Regions from separate parts of the Ornithinibacillus proteolyticus genome, predicted to be linked through region 2. Evidence: a T-box and tRNA genes for the amino acid it is inferred to sense, from the RefSeq annotation. Region 2 holds a T-box; the other holds one or more tRNA genes.

Region 1 (3,430 bases), on a different contig from region 2:
CAACAAGCTGGTCCTTTATTGGAGCAACCTTTGCTTCACCATGAACAAGGGAAGTATGTGGAATATGCTTTTCCAGCCAATTTATTACCTTCGATTCATTCTCAGAAAATGTTCCGTAATCAATGCGGTATAGTTGTTCCCCGTCCGTCAAAATGAGTAACTTTCCGATTGGTGTGTCAATTTCACCATAATAAATCGTTACCATAATCCATTCACCTATCCTTTAGATGATTGTACTTCACGAAATGCTAAGCCCTTTTCCATTTCAAAAAGCACATCCTGATCCGATTCTTTTTCCATTGCTTTTGTTATTGCATCAAATGCTTCCTCTGTTCCGATTTTACCTAGGGACCATGCTGCTGTACCACGAATTACCGGACGCGGGTCATTATTCATAATGGAAATTAATTCGTCTACTGCCGTTTTATCCTTATAATGACCAAGTCCAATGATCGCATTTCGTTGAATCGGTTTTTTTCCGCGCCAAGAACCTGAAATATGGCCAAACTGTTCTTTAAATTCCCGATTGGATATGGTCAGCATTGGTTTAAGTAGTGGTTTAGCAATATCATCTTCAGGTTCAAATTCTGGATGATGATGAAAATCGACCTTCTGATTCTTCGGACAAACTAACTGACATGTGTCACAGCCATAGACGCGATTTCCAAGCTTGGAACGAAACTCTTCAGGAAGAAAATCCTTTGTTTGCGTTAGAAAAGCAATACAACGCTGTGCATTCAATTGTCCCCCTTGAACAATCGCTCCAGTTGGACATGCATCAATACATTTACGACAATCTCCACAACCATCCTCTATCGGGCTGTCTGGTATGAATGGAATATTGGTAATGAGCTCCCCTAAATATACAAAGGAACCAAATTCTTCGGTAATCAGCAAGGTGTTTTTACCTGTAAAGCCAACTCCTGCACGCTCTGCTACGGCACGGTCCGATAACTCTCCCGTGTCCACCATCACCTTTGTAACAGCATCCGTTACTTTTTCATGGATAAATCGTTCTAATTTCTGTAGTCTGTCCCGAAGAACATCATGGTAATCCATCCCCCATGATGCACGACAGAAAAAACCTCTCCGTTCTTCCTTCCTACTCTTAGGTGCATCTTTTCTCATCCGGGAAGGGTATGCCATGGCAATAGAAATGATGGATTGGGCTTCAGGCAACAATCGTTTTGGCTCCGTTCGTTCTTCATTGGTACCTTTTTCAAAACCCGATTGATACCCTAGCTCTTGCTGTCGCTTCAACCGCTCTTTTAGTTCCGTGAACACATCAGCCGTTGTGAAGCCAATCTTATCAATACCAATTTCTTTACTGTAGTCAATAATTTCCTGTTTAAGCTGGTCGGTATTCATCGCCACGCCTCCCTTCTCTGATTATCTTTACCATACTACGTGGAAATTGTTTTGTTAAGTATTCTGAGGAATTATTGTAGAAGAAAAGTAAAAACGCAACATCTCGTAAGTAATTACGAGACACTGCGTTAGGACATATGTATGGAGCGGGTGATGGGAATCGAACCCACGACATTAGCTTGGAAGGCTAGAGTTTTACCATTAAACTACACCCGCATCAAGTGTATATATTTACTTTAATAATTACTCACGCAAGTCATGCCCCTGCGTCTGCTAGTTTTTCGAGGAAGCATATTCCTCGGGGCAACTCGTAGCTTATTCGGTAGATGTTTCGCTCGTGGCTAGAGTTTTACCATTAAACTACACCCGCATCAAGTTTATATATTTACTTTAATAATTACTCACGCAAGTCATGCCCCTGCGTCTACTAGTTTTTCGAGGAAGCATATTCCTCGGGGCAACTCGTAGGTTATTCGGTAGATGTTTCGCTCGTGGCTAGAGTTTTACCATTAAACTACACCCGCATTAAGTGTATATAGTATATTATGACTACTCACACATATTGACAATGTTTTGTGAATGCAAAAATTATTATAGCAACATTTTCGACAGGATGCAAGGAAAATTTTAATTTTTTCTATAGTTTTTGTAAATATTATCGCTAATTTGTACAATTTTGTCGGTATGAAACAGAACTCTAAACCCCATTCCCTCCCAAGTCTAACCCATTTTAATAATACGAATATTATCTAAAAACAATCATTTACAATACTATACGGAAGTAATAAAATAGTCATAACACTAAGGAGGGGAATAGCGTTGTCTTTATTTCCAGTAATCTTATCACAAGCTAAATTTATCCATCGTGACAGTTTAAAATTTCCTATTGAAGAGCGCGCACTTCAGTTTGGCGATGGTATATATGAAGTTATTCGAGTATACAAAGGAAACTATTACTTATTAGATGAACATATCGATCGATTATATCGTTCTACAGAAGCTATTAAAATTAAACTCTCGCAATCTAAAGAGGAATTAAAAAAATTACTATTAGAATTATTAGAACGTAACAATGTAACAGAAGATGGAAAGGTATATATGCAAGTATCCAGAGGTTCAGCACCTCGTGACCATGTCTTCCCGACCGATGTGGAACCAAATGTCTATGCCTATGTACAGCCTCTTGCTCGTAATCTAGAAGCTTTACTAAACGGCGTTCAGGTCATTACCCACCGTGATATCCGTTGGGAGCATTGTTTTATAAAAAGCTTGAATCTATTACCTAATGTCATGGCTAAGCAAGAAGCAAAAGAGCATGGCTGTTATGAGGCAATCCTTCATCGAAATGGTCGGGTAACGGAATGCTCTGCTGCGAATGTTTATTTAGTTAAAAACGGCACGATCTATACACATCCTGCAACAAACAACATCTTACATGGGTGTGTTCGGATGGCAATTGAACGATTCGTCGATAAATTATCCATTCCATTTATCGAGGAAGCTTTTACCTTAGAGGAAATGACAGAAGCTGATGAACTCTTCTTATCTAGCAGTACTTCCGAGGTTATGCCTATTGTTCAGGTAGACGGGAAACTAGTTCAAGACGGAAAGCCTGGTGAAATAACAAGAAAGCTACAAGCAGCATACGAGAAAGATGCCAATATAAACGAAAACATCATAGCAAACGCATAATGAACGGCTGTCTTATTATCCGGGAAAATTCCCTTAATGAGACAGCCCTACTTTCTTTCACACCATTTTATCCATAAGGAGGTCAAAATGAAGAAAATCACCATTATAGGAAATCCGGGAGCTGGAAAATCAACCTTAGCAAGGCAGCTTGGCGACAAACTTAATATCCCTGTCTATCATATGGATTCCTTATATTGGAAGCCGAACTGGCAGCCAAGTGAGGATACCGAACTAATCCAAAAACATGATGAAATATTAAAGCAGGATATCTGGATCATTGATGGCAACTATAGCGCAACCTTACCAAATCGGTTTGCGGATGCGGATACGATTATTTTCTTAAACTACTCAACCCTACGTACATTATATG
Region 2 (3,430 bases):
GGTAAAAGTACAAAAAGACTGGAGAAATAAGCAAAGCCAATTATTTGAATATGGATTCCGCCAAGATGAGTATTAAAGTTGGAAAAAATTATAACTCATTCTTTCTCTTAGAGTGGAGAAGATAAGCATATCCGGAACATGGATTGCCTGTCATGCAACCTATGTATCCAGATTAATTTAGGAAGTAAGCAGTATTCTAACTTAGAAAAGATACTTGTAGAAAAGTATAAAGAAAGGTGTGTTTTCTTGTGATCGACTTAGTATGGAAATTATTTAGTCAAACAGGAAATATTGAGACCTATTTATTGATGAAAGAGTTAGAAAGTGAACCTCAAGAGCTAAATTTAGAAAATGGCTCAGAAAATAATCTGGAGAACTTACCGGTTGATTCAAATATGTAGCATGCAGTGAATAAAGGGGACTATGTATGCTAGAGAAAATAGATGGTATCATAATAAAAACAAAAGACTATGGTGAAACACATAAAATTGTTACGATATTCAGTAAAAAAATAGGTAAATTTTCTGCAATTGCAAGAGGTGCAAAGAAACCTAAAAGCAGGATGGCTGCTGTTACGCAGCCATTCATTTATGGTCAATTTTTTCTTTATCTTAATAAAGGTTTAAGCAATATACAACAGGGAGAAATTATTGATTCATACCGAACTATTCGAGAGGACATTATAAAGACGGCCTATGCTGCCTATTTAATGGAGCTGACAGATAAGCTGCTTGATGAACATGTACCTAATTTAGAGATTTATACACAATTAACGGAGACGTTGGAATGGATAAGTAATCATCATGACGTCGATATACCACTCATGATGTATGAAATGAAGTTATATCGGGTCGGAGGTTTTGCTCCTACGGTGGACTGTTGTGCACATTGTGGTGAGAAAAATCCTCCCTTTACCTTTTCTATGATAGAAGGTGGCTTACTTTGTTCGAAATGTCGTCATTTCGATCCGGAGTCTGTTCCGTTATCGAATTCGGTCGTAAAGCTATTATATATTTTCTCCAGTGTTGGATTAGAAAGAGTAGGCAATGTATCGGTTAAAGAAGAAAACAAGCTATTGTTACGAGGGTTGTTAGATAATTACTATGACCGCTATGGAGGGTATTATTTAAAGACTAGAAAATTTCTTAATCAGCTTGATAAGCTGCAATAATGACCTTTATATTGACAAATACCACATGAATAAAGTAATATGATACATATTTGATAGATTGTGATGAAAGAGAAGAGTACTTTCTGTTTACCATTAGTAGCGAATCCAGGGTGGTGAGAGCTGGGTATTGGGGCAGTTAGGAATGGCGCTCTGGAGCATGAACGAGTAAAGTGGCTTTATGAATCAATAAAGCAAATAGGGTGGAACCGCGGATTTAAACCCGTCCCTATGTCTATAAGCTATTTATAGGCATAGGGACGGGTTTTTTGATTTAGAGTAAGTGGTTCCCGGCCATAGTACCGGTTGTTTATCCTTACGATGGAGATTCGTGTTTTATGAGTAAAGCGATAGGAACGCTTATGTCACTCTCTTTTTTATTAGATTATCCTAAAAAAACTAAACGGAGGTAGTATTCATGAATATTCAAAATATGATCTTAACATTGCAAAAGTTTTGGTCAGAACAGAACTGTATTTTAATGCAGGCTTATGATGTTGAAAAAGGTGCTGGCACAATGTCCCCGATGACATTACTACGTAGTCTTGGTCCAGAGCCATGGAGAGTTGCTTATGTAGAGCCGTCCCGTAGACCAGATGACGGACGATATGGGGAAAACCCAAACCGTCTGTATCAGCATCATCAATTCCAGGTTGTGATTAAGCCTTCTCCAGATAATATCCAGGAACTATATTTAGATTCTTTAAAGGCTTTAGGGATCAATCCACTAGAACATGATATTCGATTTGTAGAAGATAACTGGGAAAATCCAACTCTTGGAGCAGCTGGCCTTGGCTGGGAAGTATGGCTTGATGGAATGGAAATTACGCAATTTACGTATTTCCAACAAATTGGCGGGTTAGAAGCGAATCCGGTAACCGTTGAATTAACGTATGGAATTGAGCGACTAGCATCGTATATTCAAGATAAAGAGAATGTATTTGATTTAGAATGGACAGAGGGCTTTACTTACAAAGATATCTTTAAACAACCAGAATTTGAGCATTCAACTTATACATTTGAAGAATCTAATGTTGATATGCTATTTACCTTATTTACAATGTATGAAGAAGAGGCACAAAAAACGATGGAAAAAGGACTTATTTTCCCTGCTTATGATTACGTACTGAAATGTTCCCATACGTTTAACCTGTTAGATGCAAGAGGTGTAATCTCAGTAACAGAACGAACTGGATACATTTCAAGAATTCGAAATCTAGCACGTAACATTTCAAAAGCTTATGTTGCTGAACGAGAACGTTTAGGATTCCCTATGCTTAAGAAGGAGGAAAAATAATGGCTAAGAATGTGTTGTTTGAAATAGGTCTAGAAGAACTTCCAGCACGATTTATTGATGATGCTGAAAAGCAATTGGAAGATAAAACAAGAAGCTGGTTAGAGGAACAACGGATTACTTATACAGGAATCGAAACCTATTCAACCCCTAGAAGGCTAGCAATTTTTATTCAAGATATGGATGAAAATCAAGCTACTATTGAGGAAGAAGCAAAGGGACCCGCTATTAAAATTGCCAAAGATGAAGCTGGTAATTGGACGAAGGCTGCTATTGGTTTTACTAAAGGACAAGGTAAATCAGTAGATGATATTTATACAAAGGATATAAAGGGTACTACTTATATATTTGTTAAGAAAGTAATTGAAGGGAAACCAACAAAGGAAATATTACCAGAGTTTAAGCGTATCATTGAGTCTATCCAATTTGGCAAAAACATGCGTTGGGGCGAGCAATCCATGAGATATGCTAGACCAATTCGCTGGTTAGTAGCGCTTTATGATAAGGAAATCATACCGTTTACTATTGCACAAGTGCAAACTAATAATGAAACATTTGGACATCGTTTCTTAGGTGATAAAATTACGATTCAACTTCCTTTAGAGTATAAGGAAAAAATGAAAGATAGCTTTGTCATTGTCGATGCAGATGAGAGAGAGAAAATGATTCTTGATGGGATTAAACAAATAGAGAATGAGCATGACTTTCAAGTGCCTATCGAACAAGATCTATTAGAGGAAGTAAAGAACCTAGTTGAATATCCAACAGTATTTGTTGGATCATTTGAAAAGGAATTTCTTCCATTACCTGAACAAGTGTTAGTAACGTCCATGAAGGAACATCAACGTTATTTCCCAGTTAAATCTAATTCTGGGGAATTGCTACCTTACTTTGTAGGGGTCCGTAATGGAGATAGCCATGCTATTGAAACAGTAATTAAAGGAAATGAAAAAGTATTGAGAGCCAGA

The links. A T-box is a leader RNA that pairs with one kind of tRNA and senses whether it is charged. The one in region 2 lies ahead of glyQ (glycine--tRNA ligase subunit alpha), so its partner is inferred to be a tRNA-Gly.
Region 1: it encodes a tRNA-Gly, which carries the amino acid that the T-box ahead of glyQ (glycine--tRNA ligase subunit alpha) is inferred to sense. The anticodon was not compared.

The regions. Positions count from the first base shown of each region.
Region 1 is NZ_JBCPXV010000020.1:8,326-11,755, reverse strand. Features, by position in the region: gene AAIB49_RS10710 (methylated-DNA--[protein]-cysteine S-methyltransferase) at 1-205, opposite strand, end outside; gene queG (tRNA epoxyqueuosine(34) reductase QueG) at 217-1,368, opposite strand; tRNA gene AAIB49_RS10700 (tRNA-Gly) at 1,511-1,584, opposite strand; gene dat (D-amino-acid transaminase) at 2,188-3,060, shown strand; gene AAIB49_RS10690 (DNA topology modulation protein) at 3,148-3,430, shown strand, end outside.
Region 2 is NZ_JBCPXV010000003.1:78,445-81,874, reverse strand. Features, by position in the region: gene era (GTPase Era) at 1-76, shown strand, start outside; gene AAIB49_RS03000 (YqzL family protein) at 249-401, shown strand; gene recO (DNA repair protein RecO) at 428-1,171, shown strand; T-box leader at 1,226-1,402, shown strand; gene glyQ (glycine--tRNA ligase subunit alpha) at 1,587-2,465, shown strand; gene glyS (glycine--tRNA ligase subunit beta) at 2,465-3,430, shown strand, end outside.